DNA from 4 places in the Sphingomonas pollutisoli genome. Region 3 is predicted to be linked to each of the others. Evidence: riboswitches for the same ligand, from Rfam matches in the RefSeq annotation. Region 3 holds a riboswitch; each other region holds the start of a gene.

Region 1 (7,277 bases), on a different contig from region 3:
TGTCCGGCAGAACGGGGTGCTGCGCTCGGCTGGCTGGCCCTTCGGGCTGGGCGCGCTGATCGCCGCGGCGAGCTTGAGCGCGATGCCGCCAACCGCCGGCTTCGTCAGCGAATGGTATCTCTTCCAAACCGTCTTCCAGGGGTTCCATCTCGCAACGCTCGGCGCGCGGTTGACGCTGGCGATCGCCGGCGCGGGGCTCGCCCTCACGGCGGCGGTTGCTCTTGCGACCTTCGTCAAGCTGTTCGGGATCGGTCTTCTCGGCGCGAGGCCCGCATCGATGTCGGGCAACCGCGTCGCCGGTCGAACCAGCGGAGCGGTGCTTGCGCTCGGTCTGGGCCTCCTCGTGCTGGCGATCGGCATGCCGTGGTGGATCATGGCGCTCGATGATGGCGTGGAGGCGCATTTCGCGCCCGGCGTGATCGGCAGCATGGTGGTCGGCTGGGTGCTGGTGCCCGCGACTGGGGGGCCGATCGGGCCGGATCACAGTTTCGCGTTCATCTCGCCGACGATGCTCGCCATCGCGATGCCGCTGCTCGCTATCTTACCACTGCTCCTCCTCTTCGTGACCAGCAGGTTCCGGGTTCGCCGGAGCGCCGTCTGGTATGGCGGCCTGGCGCCCGATCCGGCTCGGGCGGCGACGACCGCATTGAGCTTCTCGAACGCGATGCGAACCTTCTACAGCCTGATCTATCGGCCGCAGACGTCGACGCAGCGCGAGACCAATGGACAGCCCTATTTCGTGCGGCGGCTCACTTATCGGCATGCGGTCGCGCCGCTATTCGCAAAGCGACTGTTCGGTCCCCTGGTCATGGGCACGGTCGGTATCGCAAGCGCGGCGCGACGACTCCAGTCCGGGAGCCTCAACCTCTATCTCGCTTTCATCGGCGCGCTGCTGGTGATTATCCTCGCGCTCAGCCTCTTATAGAAGGACGTCGGGAACATGGAGGAATTGTCGAATGTTCATTAACCGATATCAGATATCAACGGATGGTCGACAGGAGGAAAGTGCTGGTCTAGGCTCGATCACAAGAGTTTTCGTATCGGGGCACGCTCCTTCGGAGCGATAGCTGCCCCATTCACATCGCTAATGGGGATGGAGTCCCCCATAACCGCCGAACGGCCGATGACCCCTACCGCGTTGAACGCGGTGGATGTGTGTCTCCGCTGCCCAGACCGATTCCGTCGGCCTGTTTCCCGACACACGCAAGGCGGCACCGCCGCGTGTTGGAGATGGCTGGGAATGCGTTCTCTCTGGTCCGCGCCGAACGAACGGCGACCGCAATCAGGCGGCCGAGCATGAGCGACGGTATCGGCCTCAACATCAGGCGGGTCGTGCTCGACGTCGATAAGGCATTGAAGGTGCCGACGCTGATCGAGATCGGCGCAGCCATTCACAACAGCGCAGGTGTCCGCGCCTTCAACATCACCGTGACGGAGGTGGACCAGGAGACGATGGGCACAAGCATCACGATCGAGGGCGAGCAGATCGACTATGATGCGCTCGTCCGCGCGATCGAAAGCAGCGGAGCCGTCGTCCACAGCCTCGATGAGCTGGTGGCCGGCGACCGGATCATCGACTATGTACCCCGTGCGCGATGACATGGCCGGTCCGGCTTCTCAGCCCCCGCAATCGGCTGGACGTCGTCGCCGGCCTGGTCGACGGCATTCTCAACGCTTTGACGCTCGCGGCGGGACGTCTGCTCAAGGACGGTGGCGCGGACCTGTCCCTGGTAGCGCGTGTCGGGGCGGCAACGGCGCTGACGACGGTCTTCGTGTTCTTCATGGCGCACTATGCCGAGGAACGGGCCGAGCTGACGCGCGCCGAGCGGGAACTCAATCTGACCTCGCATGGCAAGCTGGCAACGTCGCGGCTCGGCCGGCGCGCCGTCGCCGAGGCGCTCAGCGGCGCTTTGATCGCCGCAGTCTGCGGACTGGTCGGGGCGACCGTGTCGCTGCTGCTGTGCATCTGGCTGCCTGGCCCGCGCTGGGTTGGCCCGGTCGCGGACATCGCCTTGCTCGGCATTCTTGGCGCGCTGCTCGCCAAGAGCTTCCACGGTTCCGTCCTCTTCTGGACGCCCGCCGTCATGATCAGCGGGGCCGTGCTGACACTCATCGGCATCCAACTCGACATCGCGAGTTGAAAGGCGCTGGAAGGAAGAGGTCTGCCATGTTCCGCCGCATCGTCCACGCCAATGATGGTTCGGAGAATTCGCTGAGCGCGCTGCGCGCCGCGATCGATCTTGCCCGGCTGGCCGAGGCGACGCTCGACGTGATCCTGGTCGCCGAATCCTTCCCCAATCCGGGCTTGATCGCCGAAGCGGTCGAGCATGACGCGGCCGAGCGGCGGCGCATCCAGCGTCGCAAGACGATCGCCGAACGCGTCGCGCAGCGCAGGGGTGTGAAGATCGCAATCCATGTCTTTGCCGGCCACCCGGTGGAGCGCATTGTCCAGTTCGCCTTCGAGCAGGGCGCGGATCTCCTGGTCATCGGCGCGACCGAGCATGTCGACCTGTGGGAGCGGATCTTCGGGCGGAGATCGGACCGCATGACCCATCAGGCGAGCTGTTCCGTCTTGATCGTTCGGGAGGGAGGACACGATGCTTTCTGAGCTCGTCAGGAACATGATCCATATCGGGCGCCTGACCGTGCAGGTTGGCGACGATACGCCGTTCACGGTCGGGGCGGTGCCGGCGGAAACCCCGGAGCTGGATATCGCAATCCGTCTCAAGGGTCGCGGGACGGCGGCGCGCCTCGCGCTCGATCCGGAGTATCAGCTCGGGCAGACCTACATGGATGGCGAACTTGAAGTCGAGAGTGGCACGCTCGCAGGCTTCATGTCGCTGATCGGGCACAATCTCGGCCGAAAGCCGACACCGGGCGCGCTCGCATGGGCGCGTGACCTGATCGCGCGGATTTCGACGATGACCAATTCGCTGGCGCGAGCGCGCCGCAACGTCGAGCATCATTACGACCTGTCGGAGTCCTTCTACCGGCTCTTTCTCGACACCGATCTCCAATATAGCTGCGCCTATTTCGCGGAGCCGGGCATGAGCCTGCAGGCGGCCCAGGTTGCCAAGAAAGCCCATATCGCCGCCAAGCTCGATCTGCAGCCCGGCGCGAAAATTCTCGACATCGGATGCGGTTGGGGTGGGCTCGCTATATCGCTCGCCCGGCTGGCGGACGTCCAGGTGACTGGCATCACTCTTTCGAGCGAGCAATTGCGTGTAGCGCGCGCCAGAGCGGACGTCGAAGGCCTTGCGGATCGGGTGCACTTCGAGCTGGCGGACTATCGCATGTTAGAAGGGCGTTTCGATCGAATTGTCTCGGTTGGCATGTTCGAGCATGTCGGCAAGGATCATTTCGACGACTATTTTGGCGCGATCAATCGGTTGCTCGACGATACTGGCGTTGCGCTCGTCCATTCGATCGGACGCAAGGACCACGGGGCTGGCTTGGATCGATGGATGAACCGCTATATCTTTCCGGGCGGATACGTCCCGGCAGCGTCCGAAGCAATTGCCGCGCTGGAAAAGACCGGACTTTGGTTGGCTGACGTGGAGATACTGCGTCTCCACTATGCCGAGACACTCCGTCACTGGCGTCAACGGGTGGAAGCAAATCGCGCGCGCGTGGAAGCGCTTTATGACGAGCGCTTCTATCGTATGTGGATCTATTATCTTGCATCTTGTGAGATGGGGTTCCGATTCTATGGACTCATGGTGGTTCAGATGCAGATAACAAGACAAATCGACGAATTGCCAACAACACGCGGCTATATGGCCGAATGTGAGAAACGATATCTTGAAATACTGTGCCCCAGCGAGCCCGATCGATCCCAGGGCGCGCATCGAAGATCGCCAAACGTGAAGATCACTCCGGAGCTGCGCGACTGATGATGACTTATATCTGGATTGCCGCCGGCGGCCTGATCGGCACGCTCCTGCGCTATCAAATCAATCTCTTCTTCACGGCTCGGCTGGGCGAGGCAATGCCGTGGGGAACGATCATCATCAACATCACGGGTTCCTTCATCATCGGGCTGTTCGCGGCGTTGACTGAAACCGGGGGCCGGTGGGCGGTACCGCCGGAAATCCGTGCCTTCATCCTGGTTGGCCTGTGTGGCGGTTACACGACATTCTCTTCCTTCAGCCTCCAAACCCTGGCCCTGATCCAGTCGGGCGAGATCGCTCGCGCGCTAGGGAATGTCGTTACGTCGGTCGTTGCCGGCCTTCTTGCTGTGTGGATCGGTGCCACGGCCCCCTTGTGGCTAGCCCGTCTGTTCAGGAGTTAGCGAAGTGAGAATTCTTGCGGTGATCACGGCGGCCGACACGACCCATGCCTGTCTTGATGCGGCGCTTGTCGCGGCTGCAGCCGATCGGTCCGCAGCGATCGACGCGCTCCATGTTGTCGTGGATCCTGAACAGCTCGTCGTCTCGACCGAGGAAGTTCAGCTCCAGCGAATGCGCGAGGCCGGCGAAGGAAGCGCTCGAGACCGCGAGCGTGCCGCCCGGGCAGCATTCATCACCTGGAATGCCGGCCTTGACCCAGGTGACCCCCATGTCGCCTGGAAGCCCCTGACAGGTACCGAGGAAGGCGTGATTGCGCAGGAAGCGCGCAACGCCGATTTGATCGTGCTTGCCCGCGCCCATGACATCGACAGCAGCGACGCGCAGCACGCAGCGCTTCTCGCCACGGGAAAGCCGGTCTTGATCGTGCCGGGCGGCTGGCGCGCGAACCGCAGGCGCTTCGACCACATCGCCGTTGGCCTTGGCGATGATCCGGTGGCCGATGGGGCGATCCGTGCTGCGTTTCCCTGGCTGAAGAAAGCGGAACATGTCACGGCGATCCGGATCGGCGAGGAAGGCGACCTGGCCGCGAAACTCGCCGGCCGGCTTTTGGACATGGGCATAAAAGCGGAGGTTCGCATGGTCGCCGGGGAGGATGAGAATCTCGGGGCGCAGATCGTGCGTGCCGCCAATGCGCTTCGGGCGGACCTGCTGGTCGCCGGCGCCTATCGCCATGGCTCGCTGGTGGAATGGCTTCTCGGTGGGACCACGCGCCATCTCCTCGCCGCGGCCGAGCTGCCGCTCATGTTGTGTCACTGAGCTATGGAAGAGCCGACGGTAGGACTTATCCTCGCGCGCCATGGGCAAAGCACGGCAAACGCGGCCGGGATTTTCACGGGCCGAAGTGATCCGCCGCTGACCGCCACGGGGCGAGATGAGGCGCGGCGGATCGCCGATCAGTTGATCGAGGCAGGACTTTGTCCGGACCGAATATTCTGTGCCGCTCTCGATCGCTGCCGCGAAACGACGGCCATCATCGTCGAGACGATGGGGTTGGAGGATTGCCCGGTGACGAATGACCCTTGGCTCAACGAACGCGATTATGGCCTCCTTACCGGTCGCCGGAAGGATGAAATCGGAGAGCTGTGCGGCGCGGATCAGCTTCGCAGATGGCGCAGATCCTACACGGACACGCCCCCTATGGGCGAAAGCCTTCGCGACACGGCGGCGCGCGTGCTGCGCGCCTATGTGAGCGCGATCCTTCCGCAGGCGATGACGGGCGGTACCACGCTTATCATATCCTGCGGGAATGCATTGCGGGCCCTGGTGATGACACTGGACGATCTCGATGAACACCAGATCGAGAATTTCGATATCTCGACCGGCGCCCTCCTCTCCTACCAACTCGCATTGAATACGGCGGTGAGAAGCCGCTCGACCCTCTACAACAGGATAGGTCCCGAATGAGCACCAGCACCCTGATCATGGCGGTTCACGCCCAGGAGATCCTCGACTCTCGCGGAAATCCGACCCTGACCGTTACTGTTGAGCTCGGCGGAGGACTCCAGGCTTCTGCCTCCGTGCCTTCGGGCGCGTCCACCGGCGCCAACGAGGCCGTCGAACTGCGGGATGGCGATGCGTCCCGTTACGGCGGAAAGGGGGTCAGAAAGGCGGTCGTGTCGGTCGAGCAAGCGATCGCGGATGCCGTCCGCGGCCTCGATGCGCTGGATCAGGCAGCGCTTGATCATCGCCTGATCGATCTCGACGGCACGTCCAATAAGGCGCGGCTTGGCGCAAACGCCATGCTCGGCGTCTCGATGGCAGTGGCGCGCGCCGCCGCAGCGGCACAAGAGCTGCCGTTGTACGCCTATCTCGGTGGCCGAGGTGCAACCCTTTTGCCGATGCCGTCAATGAACGTGCTCAATGGCGGCAAGCATGCCGACAGCGGTCTCGACTTCCAGGAATTCATGATTGTGCCGGTGGGGGCGCCGTCTTTCGCCGAGGCAATGCGCTTCGGTGCCGAAACCTACGCCGCGCTGCGCAGGCTGCTGCGCAAGGACAGGCTCAGCACGGCCGTCGGCGACGAGGGCGGTTTTGCCCCTGCCCTCCCCAGCAACGAGGCAGCTTGCGACTATATCGTCGCTGCGATCGAGGAGGCTGGGTACAAGCCGGGCGTCGATGTCGCCATCGCGCTGGATCCTGCAGCATCGTCTTTCGGCAGCAACGGTTCCTATTATGTTGGACGGAACGGCGGACGCATCGATCGCGCCGGGCTGCTCGAGTTGTACGGCCGCTGGATCGAAACCTATCCAATCGTCTCGATCGAGGACGGTTTTGCCGAAGATGACTGGCAGGGCTTTGTCGACCAGAATGCCGCCCAGGGCGGTCAGATCCAGGTCATGGGCGACGACATCACCGTCACCAATCCGCGCTTCATTCAAGAAGCGATCGAACGAAAAGCGATGAATGCGGTGCTGATCAAGCTCAACCAGATCGGCACGGTGACGGAAACCGTCTCGGCCGTGAACCTGTGCCATCGGACAGGGTGGAAAGTCATGGTTTCGCACCGATCGGGCGAAACGATCGACAGCTTCATCGCCGATTTCGCGGTCGCTACCGCAGCAGGCCAGATCAAGAGCGGCGCGCCATGCCGCGGCGAACGCCTTGCGAAATACAACCGCCTCATGGTGATCGAGCGTGAGTTGGGCGACAAGGCCGTCTTCGCCAATCCGTTCGCGAACCAGCCAAGACTGCAGGAGCGCGTCCAATGAAGCTACTCCTCATTCGCCACGGCCATGTCGAGGGCGTGTACCCGCAACGCTTTCGCGGCCGAAAGGAAGTGCCTTTGACCGAACTCGGCATTCGACAGGCGAAAGCGACGGCGCGGCGGATCGCAGCCCAATGGCGCGTGGATGCCCTCTACACCAGTCCGATGGGCCGGACCATCGAGACCGGGAAGGCAATTGGCGAAGTCTGCGGTGTCGAAGGCGG
Region 2 (7,277 bases), on a different contig from region 3:
GCCGGCGATCTCGGGGAGGACGCCGGCTGCGCGCAGGCCAGGCTCGGAGACATCCTCCACGATCACCCTGCTCGCAGGCCCTGCTTCAACGGTGGGATGCAAGACCAATGGCCGCGGATCGGGATGGCCGAGAAAGGTTACGCCATACAGCTCCATGATCTCGCGTTCGTCCCAACTGAGCAGCGGCCAGACGTCGGCGAGGCTGGGCGCCGTCCTGCCGATCACACAGCGCCAGGCGGTGAAGCCGTGGAGTGGGGGTTCCTCGATGACGTAGCGAAGCTCGGTGCGATCCTCGGCGATCCTGCGCGCATAAACCATCTTGAGCCGGCTGCCGGTGCTGTGCAGGCCCTGGGCGTTCGAGACGAGCACATCGGTCCCGATGTCGATGACCCGGACCGGCTCGCGCCGCGCTATCGGCGGCTGATCGGCCGCGATCATGATGCCGCCCCCGACAGCGCGACCGCAATGCCATGGAAATAGCGCCACATCGCGTCCGGCCACCAAAGGCCGAAGAGCAAGAGCGGAAGGAGCGCCAGCCACATCGGCGCGACGCACCAGGCGCTGAGTGTCCGGCCGGACCGCTCTTCCGGCGCGGATGCCGGCGGTTCCAGGTACATCACCCGGAAATGGTTCATGAAGGCGATGAAGATAACGATCAGCAGCAGGGCCATGCCGTAAACCGCCCAGGACAGATGGGGCAGGCCGATGCCGGCGCGCAGGATGGTGAGTTCGCTCTGGAACAGGCCAAAGGGTGGCGCGCCGGTAATCGCGGCGGCACCGGCCAGCCAGAGCGCAGCCTGCGCCGGGAAGCGTAGCCAGACATCCCGGATGCCGCGAATGTCCTTGGTCTGATAGGCGCGCATCGCGTTGCCGGCGCCGAAGAACATGAGCGACTTGTTCAACGAGTGGTTGAGCATGTGGTAGAGCGCCCCGGCGGTGCCGAGAATCCCGCCGAACCCGAAGCCGAGCGCCATCACGCCCATGTGCTCGACGCTCGAATAGGCCATCAGCCGCTTGATCCCGCGCTGACGGACGATGAACAGCGCGCCGACCAGGATCGAGAGCAGCCCGAGCGCGACCGTCACCACGCGGCAGGTGCCGCCGATGCCGGCGGCGTCGGCCACGCCGAGGAAGCGAACCACGCCCAGCATGGCGGTGTTGAGCAGCGCTCCGGAGAGCATGGCGGAGACCGGGGCCGGGGACTCGCTGTGCGCATCAGGCAGCCAGCTATGCATCGGCGCCAGGCCGACCTTCGTGCCATAGCCCACGAGCACGAGCAGGAAGGACAACAGGATGATGGACTGGCTGGCGCGCGGGGCGACAGCAGTGAGCGAAGCCCAGGTCAGTTCATAGGTCGGGCCATTGACGAAGGTGCCGCTCCAGTAGAACAACACTGTGCCGAGCAACGCCAGGCTGATGCCCGCCGAGACGATCACGATATATTTCCAGGCTGCCTCGATGCTCGACGCCTCATGCTCGAAGGCGACCAGGAAAGTGCTGACCAAAGTCGTCAGCTCGATCGCGATCCAGTAGAGTCCCGGATTGTTCATGAGCGGCCCGACGAAGATCGTGAGCGCGAAGCCGGCGAACAGGGCATAGAAGCCGGGTAGCCGCTCATCCTCGTCCAGCATCCGCATGTAGCCGATCGCGTAGATCGACGAGAGTAGATAGACGAGCGCGGCGCAGAGGATGACCCACGCGCCCAGCGCGTCGAGCGCAATATAGCTGCGGCCGTAGATCACCGGCTCTGGCGTCGCGCGCCAGACCAGTGCGATCGCGACCGCGAAGCTGCCGATGCTCGCCAGCAGGTTGATCGCTTCGGCGAAGCGCGGGCTTCGGCCGGCGATCGAGCCGACCACGGCCACCGCGGGGCAGAGCAGCAGCAGGGCGATGAGCGTGCCCGTCGTCATCACCCGACAAGCCTCTTCAGGTCGAGGCTCGAAGTGCTGCCGACATGCACGGTGAGGTAGCGGACCAGCACGCCGAAGCAGGCGACCACTACCAGCAGATCGAACAGGATGACCAGCTCGATCAGGATCGGCATTCCCGGCACCAGGATCTGGGCGCCGAGGAAGATGCCGTTCTCTAGCACCAGCAGGCCGAGGATCTGGCTGATCGCCTCATGGCGCACCACCAGCATGAGAAAGCCGATCATCTTCATCGACAGCATGACGGTGAGCGCCAGGACCACGACGGTCCCGGCGGCGCCGACCCGCACGCCGATATGCTCGGACACCACCAGCGCGAAGACGATCGCCGCCGCACCCAACACTAGGCAGGAGCTGGGGCGCAGGGCCTCATGGATCTCGCGCTTGATGTCGAGACGCCGGATGATCCGCGCCAGCAGATAGGGGAGGATGAGGCCGCGGAAGAGCGCCGTCAGCGCCGCGATCGCGTATAGCTCGGGAAAGCCGCCGTAGAAGCCGACCACCGCAGACAGGCCGGCGATCACCCAGGACTCGGCCGCGAAGGCGTAGAGATAATTGTTCAGCCAGCGTGAGCCCAGCATCACGAACGCGAGCAGCAGACTGAGGATCGCCATCAGGCTGAACAAGGACGCAGCGAGCGGATCAAGATGTTCGACCGGCATAGGCTATCCCATTTGCGAGCTGATGATGGAGAGGACCGCGAGCAGGAATGAGGCCGCGAGCGGCTCCTGATAGCGGTAGAAGCGAAGGCGCGACTGCGTCGTCTCGACCACGACCACGACGAGCAGCACCACGAGGAACTTGAGCAGGTCCGCGCTGATCGCGCCCAGCGCGCCGAGCGACGTGCCCAGGTGCGACAAGCCCCAGGGCAGCAGCAGCACGTTGCAGAAGATGGTGTAGAGGATGAACTGCTTCATCATCGACGCCCATTTGAGGAGCGCCAGCAGCGGCCCGGAATATTCGAGGATGCGCGCCTCCTCGATCATATAGACCTCGATATGCGTGCTCGAATGGATCGGCAGGCGATCGGTCTCAGCGAGGATCAGGACGAAGAAGGCCGCGACGAGGAACAGGTGGCTGGGGCTCCAGTAGAGCGCGGGCGTGGCGACCAGCAGATGGTTGACGACAAAAGGGATCATCGACCGCGCGAGCAGGGTGATGCCGACAAAGACGACGATCAGGGTCGGTTCGGACAGGATCGCGATCATCGTCGCCCGGCTCGAACCGATGCCGCCATAGCTCGACCCGCTGTCGAGGCCGGCGAACAGGATCAGGAAGGAGCCGAGGGTCAGGATCAGGCCGCCCCCCAATATGTCCCCCATGTCCGAATAGGGCAGGGGATAGTCGGTCAGCACCGGGATCAGGATCGGCACCGTCAGCATGCAGGTGAAGGCGATGATCGGCGCCACCCAGAACAGCCAGGAAGCCGTTTCCGGAATGACGATCTCCTTGCGGAAGAGCTTCCACAGGTCCCGATAGGGCTGGAAGATGCTTGGCCCCTGGCTCCGCTGCACCTTCTCCTCGAAATTATGGATCACCCCCTGCAGTAGCGGTGCCAGCAGCAGAACCCCAAGGACCTGGAAGAACTGGAGCACGAGGTCGCGCATCAGCGACGCCTCGCGGTCGATGACGCGAATGGACTACCCGTTCCCAGTCCAGCCATGGCGCACCGACTCCCACTTCTCGCTCCGAAGAGCAGGCATGTGTCGGGACCGGGCGGTCTGGCTTTCAGCCCGTGCGGCGGAGACACACACCCGCCGCGTTCAACGCGGTAGGGGTCATCAGCCGTTCGGCGGTTGTGGGGGACTCCATCCCCATCCAGCAATGTATCAGGCGCACCATGCTTAGCCTCGCAGAACAACCGCCTCAAGACGAGATCGTTCCACCAGCAAACCAATCGAACTTTCGTAAATCGGCCGCCTATGATGCGACCAAGTGCGAGGGCGCTGAATTGGGCGCCCATACTCAGGCGCAATGGGCCAAGAACAACGGAAGATCGCAATGGGCCAACACATGCCGTGTCGTGCCGCCCAATAGCCATTCGAGAAGCTGATTATGACGATAGGCGCCCATCACGAGAAGATCGGCGTCCAGATTATGGGCCTCGGTGACGATCTGGTCTCCGAGCGTCTCCGTGTCGCGCTGGGATTGATGGACCTGGTAGCTGATGCCGTGGGCGTCCAGCAGCTCCCGCGCTGGATCCGCCAATTCGGGCTCTTCGGCGATCAGCAGCAGTGTCACCTCAACCGCGACCTTGAGCCAGGGAAGAGCGCCTTCCAGCGCTTTGCGGCAGCAGGCCGTGTTGTTCCAGGCGACCACGATGTGGTCTGCGAAAGTGTCGCCCGGCTTCAGCGACCATTTGGCCGGCACGAGGAAGAGCGGGTGGTGCGCCCGATGGATGGCGGCATGCAAGGCGTCGCCGCCGTCCATATTGGTGGGACGAGCCAGCACCAGCACGTCGAAGGCGCGCGCCTCCTGCTCGACATTCTCCTCTTCGGCGCCGATCCGCTCTTTCCAGGTGAGCGGAATATCCGCATCGGGATGGGACGCCACCCACTCCTCATAGGCCGCAAGGGTCGCCGCTTCTCGTTCCTTCGCGGTGCCCTCGTGGCGTTCGCGAAGCTGTTGGAACGCGATCTCCTCCGACGCGACGATCAGATAGTCAGGATCGACAACCACATGCAAAGCCTCGACGGTCGCGTCGTGGATGGCATGCGCTGCTGCCTCGGCGGCATCGAGACAAGCCGCTGCCGTCGCGGACTCCGCCACAACAGCGAGTATTTTGACCGTCATCGGCCCTCTCCTATGTCGGGAGCGGGCACTCGCGTCCTACCCGCGCCCATTATGCGCATGGTAGGAGTCATCAGCCTTTTCGGCGGTTTAAGGGGGACTCCATCCCCATCATCAGACTAGGAAATTTCTACCTTCTTCGCAATCATTTGATCAGAACCTCCTAAGCTTCTGATGTAGAAAGGGGACATGGCCCAAAACGAATAAACCAACGAGCTTGTAGATCGTTGCCGAGACTTCTGTTAAGCGGCGCGGATGGGGATGGAGTCCCCCATAACCGCCTGCCAGCAGGATGATGACTCCTACCAGGCCGATTTTTTCGGAGGTAGGACCATGGGCGACCGTTCACACGCCAAAGTTCACGCATTCGTCGAGCAATTGCTCAACGATCCCATGACCGAAATCGCCATGAAGGCAGACGGCATCGAGTTCCACGACGCCAAGATCCTGTTGGCGCGTGCCTCACTGGCACAATATGATATTCCGCCTCCCTATCCGCGATTGCCCCACGGCTACCGGCGCAGCGTCGGTATCGCACTCTTCAATCGCCACGGGAGTATCTGGGTCGGCCGCCGCCGCGATCTGGCCGAGCCGGCATGGCAGCTTCCCCAGGGCGCGATCGATCCGGACGAAAGCCCCGTCGAGGCAGCCTATCGGGAACTGCACGAGGAGCTTGGGCTTGCTGACGCCGAGCTGCTGGCGGAACATGAGGATTGGCTGCGCTACGACTTGCCCGAGGAACTGCTGGGGCGCACCTGGGGCGGCAATTGGCGCGGGCAGGAACAGCGCTGGATCGCGATGCGCTATCTGGGCGAGGATGCCGACATCGATATCGAGACGGCACATCCCGAGTTCAGCGATTGGTATTGGGCGGACCTGGGCGACGTTCCCGCTCTGGCCGCGCCGTTCAAGCGCCATGTCTACGAGGAGATCGCGACACGCTTCGCGCGTTTCGCCGTTCCGCACGAGGATCTATCGGCGCCCGGCCCATGATCCCGCATTTCGACACGAGACAATCGGAACAGGAAGAGGAAGCTGAGCTCTGGCCCGCGAGACGTTGACCGAACTGGAAGCGGATCACGCCTTCCTGACCTAAGGCGATGTGTCGCGGACTGACCGCCCGCGGCGCTGCGCTGGATGATGGCACGCAGCTAAGGTAAGCCTCTGCATAATTTTTATTATGGCGAACGTCTTTCCGGCTTGACCGAATATGCTGCACTGCACTATCGGCCCCGCCAGGCAATGGATTTCTGCCTGGCCTAGCTGCCGAACCGCCCATGTCCGGGCTGATGATTCCTACCTTTTGCGATGACGCAACAAGGGGGAACTGTGCGCGGCGTTTTCGTGTCCTCAACAATGATAATGGCCTGGGCGGTTTCGTCCGGGTGTGCGGCACGCATGTCCTGGCATTCCTGCGCTGGGTGCTCATCCTCTCGCCGATGGCGCTCGCCGTCTTCGTCTAACCGAAGGCGATTGGCACGTAGTCGTCGCTCCTGGAGTTTCATGAGTGCCTACTATGTGTGTCCAAGCAAATCCGATCGGCGATGTCCCATTGCGTCAAGCTGAGGTAGATGAAATTTTCCTGCATCTGACCGGACGCTGGGTTCTTCAGATCCTCATGGCTCTGAATAGAGGACAAATGCGTTTCACTTGTCTTCGGCGGGCGATACCGAAGGTGAGCGCCAATGTTTTAACTGCCCGTCTAAGAGAGCTGGAGACGGCTCGTCTGATAACGCGAACCAATCTACCCCCGCCAACCGCCTATCAAGTTTACGAACTCGGGCCACTTGCCCAGGAACTGCGACCTGCGCTCGATCATCTCGAACGATGGAAAATGCAGCTATCCGAATAAGATTGAAGCACTTCGCGTGACGACGAACAGTAGTGCTGGTCGGTGGCTGCTCCCCAACAATGATCAGCGACCGGGGGAGATGGCCATCAGGGTCGCCCCAGGAGCGCTTCTGCAACGTCGCTGTAGCTGATCGGATGGACATGGTCCTTCGAGCGAAAGCGCATCAGATCCAGCGTTTCGTCACCGAACCGGATGGCGACTGAGTTGACGAGATATGCGCGCTCCCTTGAGTAGGGAAGGAGCCAAATGACCCTCCGGGTGGTAATGCTCTGGCGCACACCGCTGAGCTTGGCTGCCGTTGCCGCACCGGGTTCATCGTTCGAGCCGATTGCAAATATGCAGGCTCCATAGACTTTGCGAGGTTTCCGCCAGGCCAATATCTGGTCGGTTGTCGCGCGTTCTACCGCTGTCACGTCGCATTGTCGTGCGTAGCGGGCGTTGATCTCTTTCGCTATGCCAACGCCGATGCTGTCGCCAAGGATGAGGCATTCGAACATGGAGCTACCCTCCCCGGGGCCTAAGCTATTCTCGTTTTTGCGAGCAGCGCAACCTGAAGGGCTTCTATCTATCCGTCGGTGCGGGACGCGAAAGGCGTGGGGCTAGCCGCTAATAGCGGCGCCGACATGCGCTTCAAGCTCGGACACATCCGCGTTGGCCAGGATGTATGAGGCATCAGACGCCGCGAAGAATAGCAGCACCTGTTCATC
Region 3 (7,277 bases):
GATGCTATACACATCGGCGTCGATTGACAGATGCGAACCGTGATAGACGAAGCCCAACTGATAGTTCGTCGACCGCTGCGGTTCGACCGTGTTCTTGGCTGGATTTTGGATTTGCAGCACGTCAAGCGGCGGCGCCAAAAACCCGCGGGCATATTGGGCGTAGATCGCAAGACCATCGATTGGCTGATAGTTGATCGTCACGAACGGCAGCGTGTCGTCCCAGCTTTCGGAGAAAATCGCCGGTGCGTGCGTCTTCTGGTTGGCGATCGCGTTAACCGAACGGGTGAAGTCGATATATTTGATGCCAGGCGTGATCTTCAGATTTTCAAAAGGCCTGATTTCCAGCTCGGCGAAAAGCTGTTGCTGGTTGCCGCGTGAATCCTGATCGTAATTGATGTATTTGGGGACGCCGGCCGGCGTCTTTTGATTATAATCGAAGGCATTGGCAGCCGGACCACCCGCGGTTAGGTCATATTGATAGCGCTTGCGATGAGTGACGCTCCACTCAATCCATGCGCCGGTGGTCAATGTGGCCGGACCGAGGTCGATTATGGCTTTGGCGATGTCGCCATAAACCCGGTAGCTGTTGAGCTTGGTGTAGCCAGGTACGTGGCCGATGATCTTGGTTTTTCCATCCGCAGCGGTCACCTGATTGGGCGTTCCGCCGGTCACGTCCGCGGCCGAGAGCGTGGAATTGTTGTAATAATAGGTGTAAGTTCGGTTTTCGAACCGGGTGCCGGGCGCAATGTCGGCTTCCAACTTGACGATCTCGAAATCAGTCGTCTTGTCGGTGTAATTGTAGCCCTGATATTGTGGTGTCGTCGGATCGTTGTTGAGGCTGAACGTCTTGCCAAATTGTGCGACCTGCGCGAGCGTTGCGCCGTCATTGTCCGGCTGGTTGAAATGGTTCTTGTTGTAGGTCGACACCAGCGTCAGTCGCACGTCCGGGCCGATCGGGATCACCACTTTCCCGAACAGGTTGGTCTGGTGATAGGGCGAATAGGTCAGGCGGCCGTCAGTGCGGACATATTGCCCGCCGAGGAGAATCTGCGTGCCGCCGAGCTTGTCGATCGAACCAGACTGCAGCATCGCCCGGCCCAGGAACGTGTTGAAGGTGCCGTAAGCCGCGCGGAACGTCGCGCTCGGATCCTCACGCGTTGCCCGCGAGAACAGGTTGACGCTGCCGCCGAAGGTCGCCTGGCCAAGATTGCTCGCGTTACCCGGGCCGCGATCGACGACCAGCGTTTCCACCGTATTCGAGGGGAAGAAGGTATTGCTGTGATGTGTCGGGTCATTGGTGTCGCCGAACGGAACACCATCATAGGTGATGTTATACTCGCCGTCCTGGAAGCCGCGCAATTGCCCCTTGGATTCGCTGACACCGACGCCTCCATTGCTGCCCGTGTTTGAGAAGCTGGGGGTGATCAGTGCAAGCTGGTTGAAGTCCGCGGTCGCGGGCAACGAATCCTCGATGAACGAGCGCGAGACGATCGCCTGCGGCTGGGTCGTCGCCAGTGAAACCGTGACTGGGGCAATCTCATTGGCCTTGGTTGCCGTCACGACGATGTCACTGCCTTCGGCAATATCGGACTTTTGAGGAGCGGTCGCCTCGGGGGTGGCCTGGGCCCATGCGGGAGCGACCATCAGCATACTCGTCAGGGTGACACCCGAACAGAAACTCGCCTTCATCGCCTTCATCGAAATCCCCCTCTTGCCGAATGGACGATCGTTCGCGATGGCTTTTCCCCTTGAGGGCCGACCCGACCATTCGGCCGGTACGACACCAATGCGCTCTTTGGCGCAGTTTCAGGGGCAGACCGCGGCGATGTCGTCCAATTCCGATTCGTAGTATTTGCTACCTAGATTGGCGATGTGACAGAATCACTACACGCACCGGGTACGCGATTCGTGCCTCCCACCACATTTGAAACGAGCGCAGCGATGTCCGAGACCAGAAAGACCGATCTGCTGAGCGCGCGTATCGAAGCATTGCGCGACGCGCTGCCTGCCGCCGTGTTGCGGGTTGCCCGCTATATCGATCAGAACAGGGTGGCTGCGCTCGCGAGTTCAGCGACCGAACTGGCTCGAGCCATCGGAACATCCGATGCGACGGTGGTACGGGCTGCGAAAGCGCTGGGCTTTTCCGGGCTGCCGGACTTGCGGAAAATCATCGCGGAGAGCCTCGATAGCGGATCGACGCCAGCTGCAAACATGAAGCGCACTTTGGCCAGAATCGACGCGGGTACCGAACATGCGATCGATTTCGTCCTCGAAACCCATCAAGACGCGATTGCCGCGCTCAAGACCGAGGCCACCCGCCTCATGCTCATCGCGGCCGTGTCCACACTCAATTCCGCCCAGCGGATCGTCGTTTTCGGTATCGGTCAGTCCGGTCCATTGGCGCGCTATATGAGCATATTGCTCGGCCGGAGCGGCCGACGCTCTGCGACATGCGACGCCAGCGGCATCGCGCTCGCCGACCAGCTCCTCGATTTGCAGGCGGGCGATGCTTTGCTGCTGCTCGCTTATGGCGGTGCCTATCAGGAGGTGGAAGCAACGATCGAAGAAGGCCAACGGCTCGGCCTGCCGATCGTTCTTGTCACCGACTCGCTGGAGCAACGCCTGGCGGAGCGCGCAACCATCGTCGTGCCGGTGCGACGCGGTAAAGCCCGAAAAGTCGCACTGCATGCGGCCACGGTGGCAGCGCTCGAAGCGATCGCGCTCGGTCTCTCGGCGGTGGATCAGAAACGGTCGGTCGATACATTGAGTCGATTGGGCGCTCTACGTGAAACGATTTCACGACCGCGGAAGACGGGCAGGGGCTCGCGGCCGTCCCGACGCTGAAAGGCAAGTCCGTCGAATGGGCGCTCGATGAAATCAGCCTTTTCTCGGGTCACCACCAATCGAGCGCGCGCCGCTCAAGAGCGTCCGTGATGACGGCAACTCCAATTGTTGACTGGCGCCGCTAGACGCGGCGATCAGGCTGCCCTTCGCGAACGCGCAATTTCGCGGCCGATATTCCGCTTGAATAACGAGCCGCCGGTATAGTCTACAAATTCCAGCGAGAGCATATCCGGATCGCTCCGAAGGCATGTAAAACCGGAACGCGCGTTACAATATTCGGTCCCTTCTACGGCCTGAACAGGACGCACCTCGGACCCCGCTCCCGTTTGTATAAGGGATAGGCCATCGCGATCGAGAAATTGAAGATCGTGATCGTGCCCGGCAAGATATGCCTGCACGCCATGCCGCTTGAGGATCGGCTCGACCTGCGCGATCATTTCCGGTGTGTTTCCGTGCGAACTGCCGCCGGAGAAGATCGGGTGATGCCCCGCTACCAGTTTCCAGGGCGCGCGCGAGGCTGCGAGCTCGCGATCGAGCCAAGCCAATTGCGTGCGCGTGTCCTGCGTGAGCACATTCGCGCGGATCGGGCCATCGGATTCGGTCCGATATTTGTTCACCAGCGGCGATGTGTCGAGGATGAAGAGGTCCAGATGGGGGGCGCCGATGTCAACGCCCGCAATTTTGTAATAGCGGCTCGGCAGTCGCCATCGCTTGCTTGACCCCGCATATTCGAGTTGGGCTTGGGGATTGCCCCGATAGTCGTGATTTCCGAGGCTGGCATACCATGGCGTTTGCAGCGACGGCGCCGTGTAGACATGTTCGAACGAGCTTTGCCACTGCGGATCGTCGGCACTCTGAACACCATTATCGTAGAAATTGTCGCCGACGGTGACCACGAAACGGCTGCCAATCTGCTTGGCCGACCGGCCCATCGCGTCCGCTACATCTTGCTGATGGGATGCTCCGTCTCGACCCCAATCCCCTAGAACGAGGAAATTGACCGCCGGAGGCGCTGCCCGCGCGGGGATGCGCACGACCGCGGTGGCGGCAATCGCGGTCGCACCGATGATCGCTTCGCGTCGTGACAAAAGCATAGCAAGTCTCCCTTGCTGCCTCTTTGCAAGATTTAATGACGATTTAAAGATGGCAACTGCCAGCATGGGCAGGCCGAGATGTCATCATGCCGGCTGTCTTACACCGGCGGTGCTTCTCTGGGCGCGTAGCGACTTACTGACGAGCTTTGCATTGACTGTCTCAGCCGTCTCGTACCGTAGCTGCGTCGAGATGCGGAAAGCAGCCGCATGTCCGCTTAAGCGGGGCCGTCTCAGGACGACGAGGTCTTCGACTTGAGCGGGAATAAGGGGGCGGGCGCCTGCTTGGCTGGCGCTCCCGATGGCGTCGCTGCGGGCCTTACCGTCCAAACCTCGTCCCAGTCGCCCGGGTTCTTCATGGCGTTTTTCATCACCATATATTGCGCATCGACCGCAGTAAGGGTCGGTGTGGGCTGGTCCGCAATCCACCCGATCAGGTCATGCAGACGCTCCAGCAGCCCTGAAAGGCCTTTCCGTGAGCCGCTACGACGCTGCAGTTTCTGCTCTGCGGCCAGAATGGTCTCGGCGCTGATCGCATTGCCCGCCGCCCTGGGGCCGGCATCGCAGAGTCGATCAAGGAGCTCGATCGCCTTGCCCCAATACCAGTCGCCCTTGTTATCGGGTGCCGCTCGCGCGCAGGTGATCAGCAAATCGCTGGCCAGGCGCGAGACCTGATCGAACTCCTGGGGACGAACAGATCCCAACAGCCTGTCCATTAACGGGGCCGAAGCCGCGCTCGTGACAAACGGCTGGGCGGAAAACGCATAGATGCGCTCCCACGTCGACTCGGGAAGCCAAGCACGATCGCGATCGCGCCGAAGCTGAGGTACGATCTCCTGTGCGAAACACGAGCGAACTATCTCGGCTCGCAAATTGTCGCATTGATCGTTCGTGCCGACGATCCGCGGCGCGAAGATTTTGAGCTGCTGTCGCTTATTGTCCGGCAGGCTGTCATTCAGTCGGACGGCGAAAGTCCGGATGAATGGTGATGCGGTCCTCGGATCATCCCTGTGTCGTTCTCCCGCCAACAAGGCGACGAACGTCATAACGCAAAGGCGGTTCGATCGTGGATCGCCACGGCCGGGGATCAATTCGACGCGCTCGAAAAGGCGCTCCAGGGATTGTGAGGTGGGAATCGCCGGCTGGGCTGCTTGCACGACATCAATCTCCTACCGCTTTTCTTACTTCGCAGTAGGAGTCATCAGCCGCGGCGAGCGCGGCGGTTATGGGGGACTCCATCCCCAACCTCGACATGATACTCGGCTTGCCCCTTGTGGGTCAACAGACATCCACAAGGCGCTTCAATCCATGAGATCTTCGAGCAAGAACAGCCGCGCGTTTGATGCAGAATTGCCACACCGCACCTCTTTTCGCTGCGATGCAGCAAAAAGTTCGATTTTGGTCCGCCTCGACGATTGACGGGTGTCACGCTCTTCTGCATATGCCCGCTCTGGCAATGGATTTCTGCCGGGCTCACCTGAGCCGAACCGCCCATCCGGGCTGATGATTCCTACCGTTTGCGGCAACGCAATATGCGGGGGAATCGTGCGCGCTTCGTTTTCGAATCTATTTCACCAGTTCAATCTGGCTGCCTTCATCCGGACGCAGCATGACCATGCTGTCTCGGTTGCGCGCTGGACGATCGTCCTCGTTCCGATGGCGATCGCCGTTGGCTCGCTGTGCGCGGCGTTCCTCTGGAGCCTCGATGTCGCGACACGGACGCGCTTTGCGCACCCTTGGCTGCTGTTCCTCCTCCCGGTCGGCGGATTTGCCATCGGCATGTTGTACCATTGGATGGGCAAGAGCGTCGAAGGTGGCAACAATCTCATCGTGGACCAGATCCACGAGCCTGGCGGCGGCGTCCCGTTGCGGATGGCACCCCTGATCTTCGTCGGCACTGTCGCGACGCATCTCTTTGGCGGTTCGGCAGGTCGAGAGGGCACGGCCGTTCAACTCGGAGGCAGCCTGGCCAGCGCCGCTGGTCGCTTCTTCCGTCTCGATGAGTCGGGAGTCCGCATCATCCTGATGGCTGGCATCGCCGCCGGCTTCGGTGCCGTGTTCGGCACACCGCTCGCCGGTGCCGTATTTGCGCTGGAGGTTCTGGCTGTCGGAAGAATCGAATACCCTGCGCTCGTACCGTGCCTCGTAGCAGGTATCGTCGGCGACTGGACCTGCCATCAGTTGGGCATCCACCACGGCGCCTATCACATCGATTATGTATCGGGCAGCGGCGGCTCGTTGATGACGGAGCCTCTCCTGCTGGCCAAGGCCGCACTCGCCGGCATCGCGTTCGGACTGGCGAGCCTCGTCTTTGCCGAAGCGAACCACAATCTCGGCGCCTTTTTCAAGCGGCTGTTCCCGTTCGGACCGCTTCGTCCTTTCGTTGGCGGTCTGCTCATCATCGGCCTGGTCTATGCGCTCGGCACTCGAGACTATCTCGGGCTCGGTGTGTCGGCACCCCCGGGAGTGCCGACGATCGCAGGCTTCTTCTCAGCGCCGGTCGATCACTGGAGCTGGCTCCTCAAGATGGTGTTTACAGTCGTCACGCTCAGCGCCGGCTTCAAAGGCGGCGAGGTCACGCCGCTCTTCTTCATCGGTGCCGCACTGGGGAACGCTTTGGGTGGTTTGCTCGGCGCTCCTATCGACCTCTTCGCGGGGATTGGCTTCGTCGCGGTCTTCGCCGGCGCCACCAACACGCCGCTCGCCTGCACCATCATGGGCATCGAGTTGTTCGGCGCCACCAACGCCGTTCCAATCGCGGTCGCGTGCTTCGTGTCTTATCTCTGCTCCGGACACAGCGGAATCTATCTCTCCCAGCGCATCGCAGTGCCCAAACACGACAAGGGTTTTGTCGTCCCTGATTCAACGCTTCGTGACGCGAGAGCCGCGCGGTCGGCGCTCACCCTTGCACAATTCCTTCCTTTGTCCCCCCTTCTCAGCAATGAAAGCGAAAGTGAACACATGTCTTACCCTCATGAAGTAACTCCCGCCGAGATCGGCATGATCCGGATTTACATGAAGCCATCCGACAAAGTGGCGAGGGCAGGGGCGCGTTCACTCTGGTCGGCAAAGCCGCTGTACCGGGTCTTGGTCGCGACCGCCAAGGACGACGGCATCATGAATGCCGTCGCGCACCACACGCACTATGGCTATAGCAACCATGGCCCGGTCCGCCAGAACGGCGCCGAAATCGCCGATCCGCATCTGACCATGTGCGTCGAACTCATCGGTGAACGCGACAAGCTCGAGTTGTTCTGCCGGCGACACGGCGACCTCCTCTCGGACAAGGTCATCGTCTACAAGGGGTCACTACACGAAAGTACGTTTTACGTACGCTAAGTG
Region 4 (7,277 bases), on a different contig from region 3:
GAACGCGATCCTTGGAGTCGACGCCCTTCCGACCGGCGTTGTTCCGCTGACGGCGATTCCGACGTCGATCGCTTATGGGGATCAAGCAAGGCTCGAGGTCGATTTCACCGATAGGCCCACAGAACGTCACGCCCCTGGCTCTATCGATGAGCTGCGCGAGAAGGTCGCCGAATTCGTAACAGAAACAGGCAATCCCCATAACCGGCAGCACGTTGCCGCTGTCCGGCTGAGCTTGCCTGTTCCCTTGCTTTCCGACGGCCTGGTGGTGATCGATACACCGGGAATTGGCTCGACCGAACGCCACAACAGCAATGCTGCATTGGCGGCTCTGCCGGAGTGTGACGCCGCCATCATGGTTCTGTCACCCGATCCCCCGATAACCGAAGCGGAGATCGCATATCTCGCGCTGATCAAACAACATGCTGCACGGATCATCCCGGTCCTGAACAAGTCGGATCTCGTGACATCGGCGGAGCGCCAGACAATCGGCGACTATGTCATGGCGATCCTTTCAAAGAGCGGAATCGAGGAGCCGCTGTCGGCCGTCGCAGCTCGCGGAACGCCGGTCTTCGGAATCGTCGAACTCAGGAGCCGCATCCAATCGCTGTGGCAAGAGCGAAGCTGGCTTCTCGCCCAGGCCGCCATCCTCAAGACCAAGGCGGATTTGTCCGAGCTGGCGTTCCAGAACGACATCGCCCGCGCGGCCATGAAACTTCCCGTCGAGGCTCTCGATGAGAAGCTCGCCGCTATCCGTGAGGGTGTTGACAAGATCATGGAGCAGCAGCGTGTGGCCGGCGATCTGATGGCCGGCGAACGGCAGCGCCTCCGCAACTTCATCGATGAAGAGGCGGCCGGGATCCGGCAGCGTGCGCAGAACCATCTCCGACAGATTCTTGATCCCACAATCGACAGTTCGCACGACCGACGCGCATTCACGGTGATCGCGGCGGCGAGCACCCGTTTCTTCGAAGACGCTTATCGCGAGCTGACCCAAGTCGTCCGCATCCGCTTGGACGCCGCGGCCGAGCGTGCCCGCGACCGGATTCTGCCGACTCTCGAGCGGATGCGCCAGATCGCGATCGACGCGCTCGACGTTCGCTTCGTCGTTCCCGCCGTGACGATCGAACTGAAGGCGCCGCGCGAACTCGCCTGGATCGAGCGTCAAGCAGAAACGATGAATCCTTTGCCTACCGGCTTGACCGATGGGCTTCTTCCCTCGGCTTGGCGCGACGCGCGCCGCCGACGGCGGCTTCTTCAGGAGGTCGAGCGCATCACGACGCAGAATACGGAAAACCTGCGATGGACACTCCGCCAGCAGGCGGAGGACATCTTGCGTGGATTCGACCGCGAACTGGACCGTCAATTAGAGGATGCGGGACGGTCGATCATGGGATTGGCCCGTCAGGCGCGGGAGGTGCGGAGCGGCGCGGCGGAGGCGGCGGCGCAGCAGATCGCAGCGCGGGATCGGCGAGCTGCGCTGTTGGGGACGGCCGCGACGATCGCATGAGTCGGCATTTTCGCCTGGGGGGTGAGAAGCGTCCATGAGCCGCAATCGCCGTGTTCATCGATGTCGCGCAAGGATCGACCGAGCCGGTCGAAAACCAGTCGACAAGAAATCCGGCGCTCTCTTTGCCGACCGGTTTCTTCATACGTGGTTCTATGCCGTATCGATAGCTGTCGTCGAACCTTCAAAGATCTTACGATACAGATCTTCACCGAAACTGGTCCTGAGCGGCTCGCCTTCGAGGATGCGGAATGATCGCCGACCCTGATCGTCACGGTCGGCGCGCAGAAAGAGCGATGCTTCATCGTGCCGCTCCGCCGCCCGATGGGCATATTCATAAAGGTGGGTGACGAAGACGACCCGGGCGCCACCCGCGCACAATGACTCCACGATGTCGTCGGCGATATCCGAGCCCTCCCGCTCGGTCGTGGAGGCGAACGACTCGTTCAGCAGCATCAGCGCACCGGCACGAAAATGGTCGACGATATCGCTCACGCGCGCCAGCTCCTCGTCGAACTTTCCGCTGACAAGTCCGGCATCTTCCTCCCGCTTGTAGTGCGTCAGCACGTCGCCACAGAGGCTGGCGGCAAAGCGGCGCGCAGGAACGTACATCCCGCATTGCGCCATGAGTTGGGCAACGCCGATCGAGCGGAGCAGCGTAGACTTTCCGCCCTGATTGGCACCGGTGATGACGACGAGCGACCGGCCTCGAGCATGCACATCGCTCGGGACGACTTTCCCGTCGAGATGGAGTCCGAGCAACGGCTCATAAAGCCCATCGCAGTCCAGCGATGGCGCCGGCAACGCCATATCTGGCATGCACGTCGGAAGGTCCGCCGCGTTCAGCGCTTCGTGGAGCGTCAGGCAACCGACGTAAAAGGCCGTTTCGGCTCTCAGCATCTCGAAGAAGTCCTTGAGGCTGCCTGCGGCGTTGCCGAGCGCCTCCGCCGCGATCGCCACGCCACGGTTGGCAAACTCCCGAAGCGCTCGATTGCCCGATTCATCGCTCGGCGCGAGAGAGAACCCGAACGGGCCCAGCTCCTCGCGGAATAAGGACGGGAACCAGCGGCGCAGAAGCCGCTGCAACCAGGTCTGGTGCCAGACCGGCGACTGATGAAGCCGATACTCGCCGGGGACATTGCCGCCTTTGAGCGATGCGCTCATCGTCAAGCCGTCACGCAGGCGAAGCTCATCGAGCTGTTGCGCCAGCTGCGCGACATAGTCTCGATTGAGATCGGTCTCGATCATCGAGAAGAAGCGGAGCCAGCCGGGCGCTTGGAATTGGGCGGTCGCGTCCCCGGCCAGACTGCGTAGTTTCGCGATCGTGGCGAGCGTGTCGCGCAATAGGTCGATCGCCCATCGCAGCACCGTGTCGGGATAATCCCGCGACAAGGTCCCAAGGAAATGATGTCTATGGAGATCGATGCCTTCGGTCGCCAGGCTGTGCAGGGCTCGAACGGTCCGAGGATTGGCAAGCACATCCGCCAGCATGGCTTGCCGGTAGCGGACAACCTCGAGGTCGTTCGCGACGCCCGTTAACAGTTCCCGGCGTACCGCCACGAAGATGTCGTCAGCGCCGTCTGCCATCATTGAGAACAGGGAATTGAGTCCCAGGTCCTGGATCAGCGCGTCGGCATTCCACGGCAGCGCCGCATCGGGGCGAAAATCTTCCAGCCCATGGGCGCGGCGGCCGCTACGCGTCAGTTCGTGCAACTCCATCGAGCGCGACACCCAGCGCCAGTCGCTTTCCCGGTCGGGAAAAAGAAGATAGGCCTTCATTTCCTGAGCCGTTCCGCAATTTGCACGCGGGTCAGGCCATATTTGCCGGCGATCGCCCGGGCATAAGCAAGGCCATCGGCCGGCCGGCGGTCCAGCCGATAGGTTCTTCGCGCTGGATCGTCCGGATCGACCCCGCTGACCATGCTGATCATGGTATCACTCATCTCGCTCAAACCGTCGATGAAGCTCACCCATATGCATAGCAGGTCGAGTGTGACGAGACGTTCGGTGATCCGCTCGCTGAGCAGCTTGGCATCGCGAAATGTCGTCGAGGCGAAGAGTTCGTTCATGATGATGATGCTCTCGCCGCTTGCGCTGCTCAGGACCGCCTGCATGCGAACAAGCTCGTCCTGGAGCTTGCCGTTGGCGCTGTTCGCCACCTCGGGATGCTCGAAATGCGTCAGGATTCGATCGAACAGGTGCAGCCGCGCCGCGCGGCCGGGGACCGGAAGTCCCAGGCAGGCAAGATGGTGAAGCTGACCGAATAGGCGCGCAAAGGTGGTCTTGCCGCCCTGATTGGGGCCGGACACGACGATGATCCGCTCTCGTCCCGCCAGGGAAAAGCTGTTGGTGACGATCGCATCCTCGCCGCCAAGCAGCTTCTGCGCGAGCGCAAGATCGAACGCCTCGTCAGCATGGACGTCCTTCGCCGCGACGACATCGGGCAAACAGAAGCTGAGGCCGCTGCTCTTCAGCGGCGCGATATGATCGAGATAGGTGAGGTAGAATTGAATCTCGCGATCGAAGCGAACGACAATCTCGTCGCCGAAGCCCGCGCCATATCTGGACGCGAACTCGCCGAGCGCGGAGAAAGGGCTAGGGAAAGCACGCGCCACCTCGCTGAGAATGCGGCCCTCGATGAAGTTCAGCTCCTGCTCTTCGGGAATATGAAACCCGAACCTCTCCTCGTCCCCCTGAGCGAAGCGTGCATAGCTGTCGACGATTATGGCTCCATAGTCTGGCTGCCCCTCGAAGGGATCGATCCGCACATCCAGTCCGCGAATGAGGATCGTGTACCGGATGGCGACAAGCTCAGCCGAGACATCTTCTGCCTCGCCCGCCAGCGCCTGAAATCCCGCGGACTGCACATAGTCGCTGAGAAATCGCTGCCAGTGCCGCAAACCGGTTGATCTTGGCGGACCGGCGTCGAGATCGGCCTTGAGCCGCGAAACGCCCTCGCAATAACTGCGTGCGGCTTCCAGCACACGCGCCTGCTTCTGAAGCGGGTGGCGATGCTTCTCCGCCCGTCCCAGTCCTTCGCGCATCCGCCGCATGGCGCCCGCGAACGCGTTCAACTGTTCTCGAAGCGTGTCACGTTGCAGATCACCTACGACTGCCTGGCGGTATTGGATATCGTCGAGGCTGCCGAGCGCCTCGCGATAAAAGGGGACGAGGTGGTATTCCTCTCGCCCTTTGGTGGCGCTCGCCACGATCTGGTCCAGATAGAGATCCCGAAAATGAGCCGGCTCAGGAACATCGTTCTCATGTCGCTTCCGGTCGCTAAAGAGGATCGAACCAAAGGGTGAATCCGTCGATCCCGCCGACGGCAGTTCCGACGTCTCGTCTTGAAAAAGGCGCGCGACGCGCGGGTCCATTACGGGCTCCTACCGTTTACGACTTGCGGCAGGAGTCATCAGCCCAATGGGCGGTTGGTTCAGGCGGACTCCATCGCCCATTTCACAATCCCTGGAGGGCGAAGGCAGTTCCCGGCGCCACGGCCTCCAATTCCCAACGCAGAGTTGGCCTTCGGACTTTCCTGTTCTATATCATGGGAACAAGGGATGGGGTTCCCCTTTGTAAATGCCGCCGTGGCTGATGACTCCTGCCAAGACGCCGATCGGCGGGAGCACGGTCATGAACCTCGAGACGGGCCCAGTCCCCGAAACCCCTCGTGCCCGACATGATCCAGGCGATGGCTCGTCCGCGGAAGCGACAGTCTCGCGACTACGCCGCCTCCATGATGGCGAGGAAGCGTTGAGCGATGTGGTCGCGCTTGGGGATGCGGCGCGCGTGCCGCTTGAGACACTCCTAACCGAACGTGAGCCGAGCGGCATCTATCAGCCTCGCATTCTCGCAGCCCGGGCGCTCGGTGCGATCCACGCTAACGACATCCTTCTCGAATTTCTTCAGAATCCCCGATTGCTGTCCGACGCCGTCGAGCGTGCGGGCGAGGAGGCAGTGATGAACGGCGCCGCGGAAGTGCTCGCTCAAAACCGTTTCGAAGCGGCATTCGAAACCCTTCGCGCAATCGTCGCTGCCAGGCCGCATCTCATCGGCACCGTCCATGCGCTCGCCGCCTTCGGACGCGCGGCGGCCATTCCCGAACTGGTCACCGCACTTGGCGACGACGGCAGCCGCCACGCCGCTGAGGAAGGACTTCGGCGTTTAGGCTTGCCCGCCTCCAGATGCCTCCTTGATCGATTGGAACGGCTCGCAGCCGACCAGAGCAGGCACTTTGAGACCAACGTCCGTCATCGCCATGCCATTCTGGCAATGCTCCTCGCGCTAGGCCTTCCACCTGGCGGCTGGCCTGTGGTCGTGCCTTTCATGAACGATCCTGATGAACGCGTATCCGCCGCCGCGTGCGGGATCGCGCTTGTCCATGGACCGCCGATCGCGCGCTATGATGCGCTCAAGCTGCTCCAGCAGATCGCCCGGACCGCCGACCTTCGCCTTCGGATAGAGATAGACGAGATCCTGAAGTGCGCTGACGCCGATGAAATCGAGGACAGCCGACGAATATGAGGAGCTTGGCCGATCGTTCATTCTTCCGGGTCTTCGATCTGCTCGTTGCGTCGGCGAACCCGAATGGCAGTGCGAAGCGAACAAGCTGGAAGATTGCCGGTACGGTCTGGAACCGCGAACGGCACAGCTTCAGCGGCGCCAGCCATTCCTTCTCGATGGAGACGATCCTGGTGGAACATGACGCAGCGCCCAATTGGTCCCTGCTGATCGTGAAGGAATATTGGTGGCTAGGCGCCCAGGACAAGCCGCTCCGGGACTTGCGCTGGGCGAAGATCGTGAGTGGGAGTTCGCAAGCCGCGCTTAAATGGTTCAAGGCGCGAGGCGAAATCTAAAGATATTTGGGGTTTGCCCGTCGTCCGCCTTGGGGGCGATGGACGCCGCCGTTTGGCGCTCCCTACGTCCATCGCCCGCGGCCATTTGCCACGGATGACCCATCTCCATGACCTGCGACCTCCTCGACGAGTGTGACATCCGGCCAGGGAATAGCTCGCCGCGTTCACCCGAGCAGGAGCAAGGCGCCTATCACGGCTGGGATCGGCCGCGTCCGAGCGAGTACTTTCATAAAACTCAAGAGCGATCTCTTTCTAGTCCAATGAACTGGCAACGCGGCTTCGCTGCGCGCGAAGAGCGATCGCCCACCATAGCAAAGCCCAGCTCCCGCCGATCACCCACCCCGCGATTACGTCAGTGGGCCAATGGACGCCGTTATAGACCCGCGAGCATCCAATCAGGGCTGTGAACAACATCGCCGCCACCAGGACGTAGATCCGGGTCGCACGCGCCGTTTGAGCCCGAGCGAGCAGAACCCCGAGCGTCAGGAACACCACGGCCGAGTTCGTGGCATGTCCACTCGGGTAGCTCAACGAATGTATCTCGACGAAATGGGGGACGATGGTCGGTCGCGCACGCGCAAAGCTGACTTTCAGCAGCTGCCCGATCAGGCTTCCGCTGATCGTCGCGGCTGCGATCAGCGCTGCGGTGGTCCACTTTTTCGCTGCCAGCAAATAGCCAACGACCGAGACGGTCAGCAGCGTGAGCGCAGTGGCGCCTCCCAAGGCGGTGATGTCGACAAGAACGGGCTGTAGCCAGGCGGGGCCGATCGGCACGGCGAGATTGCGCGGCTGACGCAAGGACAGGAGGAGCCAACGGTCGAAATCCGAGGTTCCGTCCTCGCGGATTTCGGAGCCTAGCCGGATGACCACAAGCAGCGCGGCGGCGACAATGATGAATGCGACGATGAGCGTTGCTT

What was found. Region 3 has a riboswitch for fluoride ahead of PX554_RS24965 (DUF190 domain-containing protein). Riboswitches for the same ligand answer to the same signal wherever they lie in the genome.
Region 1: linked by a shared signal. The riboswitch ahead of PX554_RS20640 (DUF211 domain-containing protein) and the one ahead of PX554_RS24965 (DUF190 domain-containing protein) in region 3 are both predicted to bind fluoride.
Region 2: linked by a shared signal. The riboswitch ahead of PX554_RS20675 (universal stress protein) and the one ahead of PX554_RS24965 (DUF190 domain-containing protein) in region 3 are both predicted to bind fluoride.
Region 4: linked by a shared signal. The riboswitch ahead of PX554_RS20540 (hypothetical protein) and the one ahead of PX554_RS24965 (DUF190 domain-containing protein) in region 3 are both predicted to bind fluoride.

The regions. Positions count from the first base shown of each region.
Region 1 covers NZ_JARFNJ010000011.1:46,060-53,336, reverse strand. Annotated here, with positions in the region: gene PX554_RS20645 (proton-conducting transporter transmembrane domain-containing protein) at 1-925, shown strand, start outside; fluoride riboswitch at 1,081-1,140, shown strand; gene PX554_RS20640 (DUF211 domain-containing protein) at 1,297-1,599, shown strand; gene PX554_RS20635 (hypothetical protein) at 1,596-2,141, shown strand; gene PX554_RS20630 (universal stress protein) at 2,168-2,608, shown strand; gene PX554_RS20625 (SAM-dependent methyltransferase) at 2,598-3,893, shown strand; gene crcB (fluoride efflux transporter CrcB) at 3,893-4,291, shown strand; gene PX554_RS20615 (universal stress protein) at 4,296-5,105, shown strand; gene PX554_RS20610 (2,3-bisphosphoglycerate-dependent phosphoglycerate mutase) at 5,109-5,753, shown strand; gene eno (phosphopyruvate hydratase) at 5,750-7,057, shown strand; gene PX554_RS20600 (histidine phosphatase family protein) at 7,054-7,277, shown strand, end outside.
Region 2 covers NZ_JARFNJ010000011.1:56,274-63,550, forward strand. Annotated here, with positions in the region: gene PX554_RS20655 (hydrogenase large subunit) at 1-438, opposite strand, end outside; gene PX554_RS20660 (proton-conducting transporter transmembrane domain-containing protein) at 435-1,910, opposite strand; gene PX554_RS20665 (hypothetical protein) at 1,910-2,590, opposite strand; gene PX554_RS20670 (respiratory chain complex I subunit 1 family protein) at 2,594-3,535, opposite strand; fluoride riboswitch at 3,694-3,753, opposite strand; gene PX554_RS20675 (universal stress protein) at 3,894-4,721, opposite strand; fluoride riboswitch at 4,776-4,837, opposite strand; fluoride riboswitch at 4,967-5,030, shown strand; gene PX554_RS20680 (RNA pyrophosphohydrolase) at 5,052-5,711, shown strand; fluoride riboswitch at 5,948-6,024, shown strand; gene PX554_RS20685 (hypothetical protein) at 5,996-6,181, shown strand; gene PX554_RS20690 (winged helix-turn-helix transcriptional regulator) at 6,235-6,570, shown strand; gene PX554_RS20695 (hypothetical protein) at 6,657-7,067, opposite strand; gene PX554_RS20700 (hypothetical protein) at 7,170-7,277, opposite strand, start outside.
Region 3 covers NZ_JARFNJ010000022.1:37-7,313, reverse strand. Annotated here, with positions in the region: gene PX554_RS24985 (TonB-dependent receptor) at 1-1,698, opposite strand, end outside; gene PX554_RS24980 (MurR/RpiR family transcriptional regulator) at 1,942-2,844, shown strand; gene PX554_RS24975 (purple acid phosphatase family protein) at 2,979-3,938, opposite strand; gene PX554_RS24970 (hypothetical protein) at 4,169-5,092, opposite strand; fluoride riboswitch at 5,121-5,187, opposite strand; fluoride riboswitch at 5,379-5,455, shown strand; gene PX554_RS24965 (DUF190 domain-containing protein) at 5,481-7,274, shown strand.
Region 4 covers NZ_JARFNJ010000011.1:25,416-32,692, forward strand. Annotated here, with positions in the region: gene PX554_RS20520 (dynamin family protein) at 1-1,507, shown strand, start outside; gene PX554_RS20525 (MutS-related protein) at 1,658-3,283, opposite strand; gene PX554_RS20530 (MutS-related protein) at 3,280-4,578, opposite strand; gene PX554_RS20535 (hypothetical protein) at 4,600-4,809, shown strand; fluoride riboswitch at 4,901-4,965, opposite strand; fluoride riboswitch at 5,052-5,115, shown strand; gene PX554_RS20540 (hypothetical protein) at 5,258-6,028, shown strand; gene PX554_RS20545 (hypothetical protein) at 6,034-6,360, shown strand; gene PX554_RS20550 (phosphatase PAP2 family protein) at 6,613-7,277, opposite strand, start outside.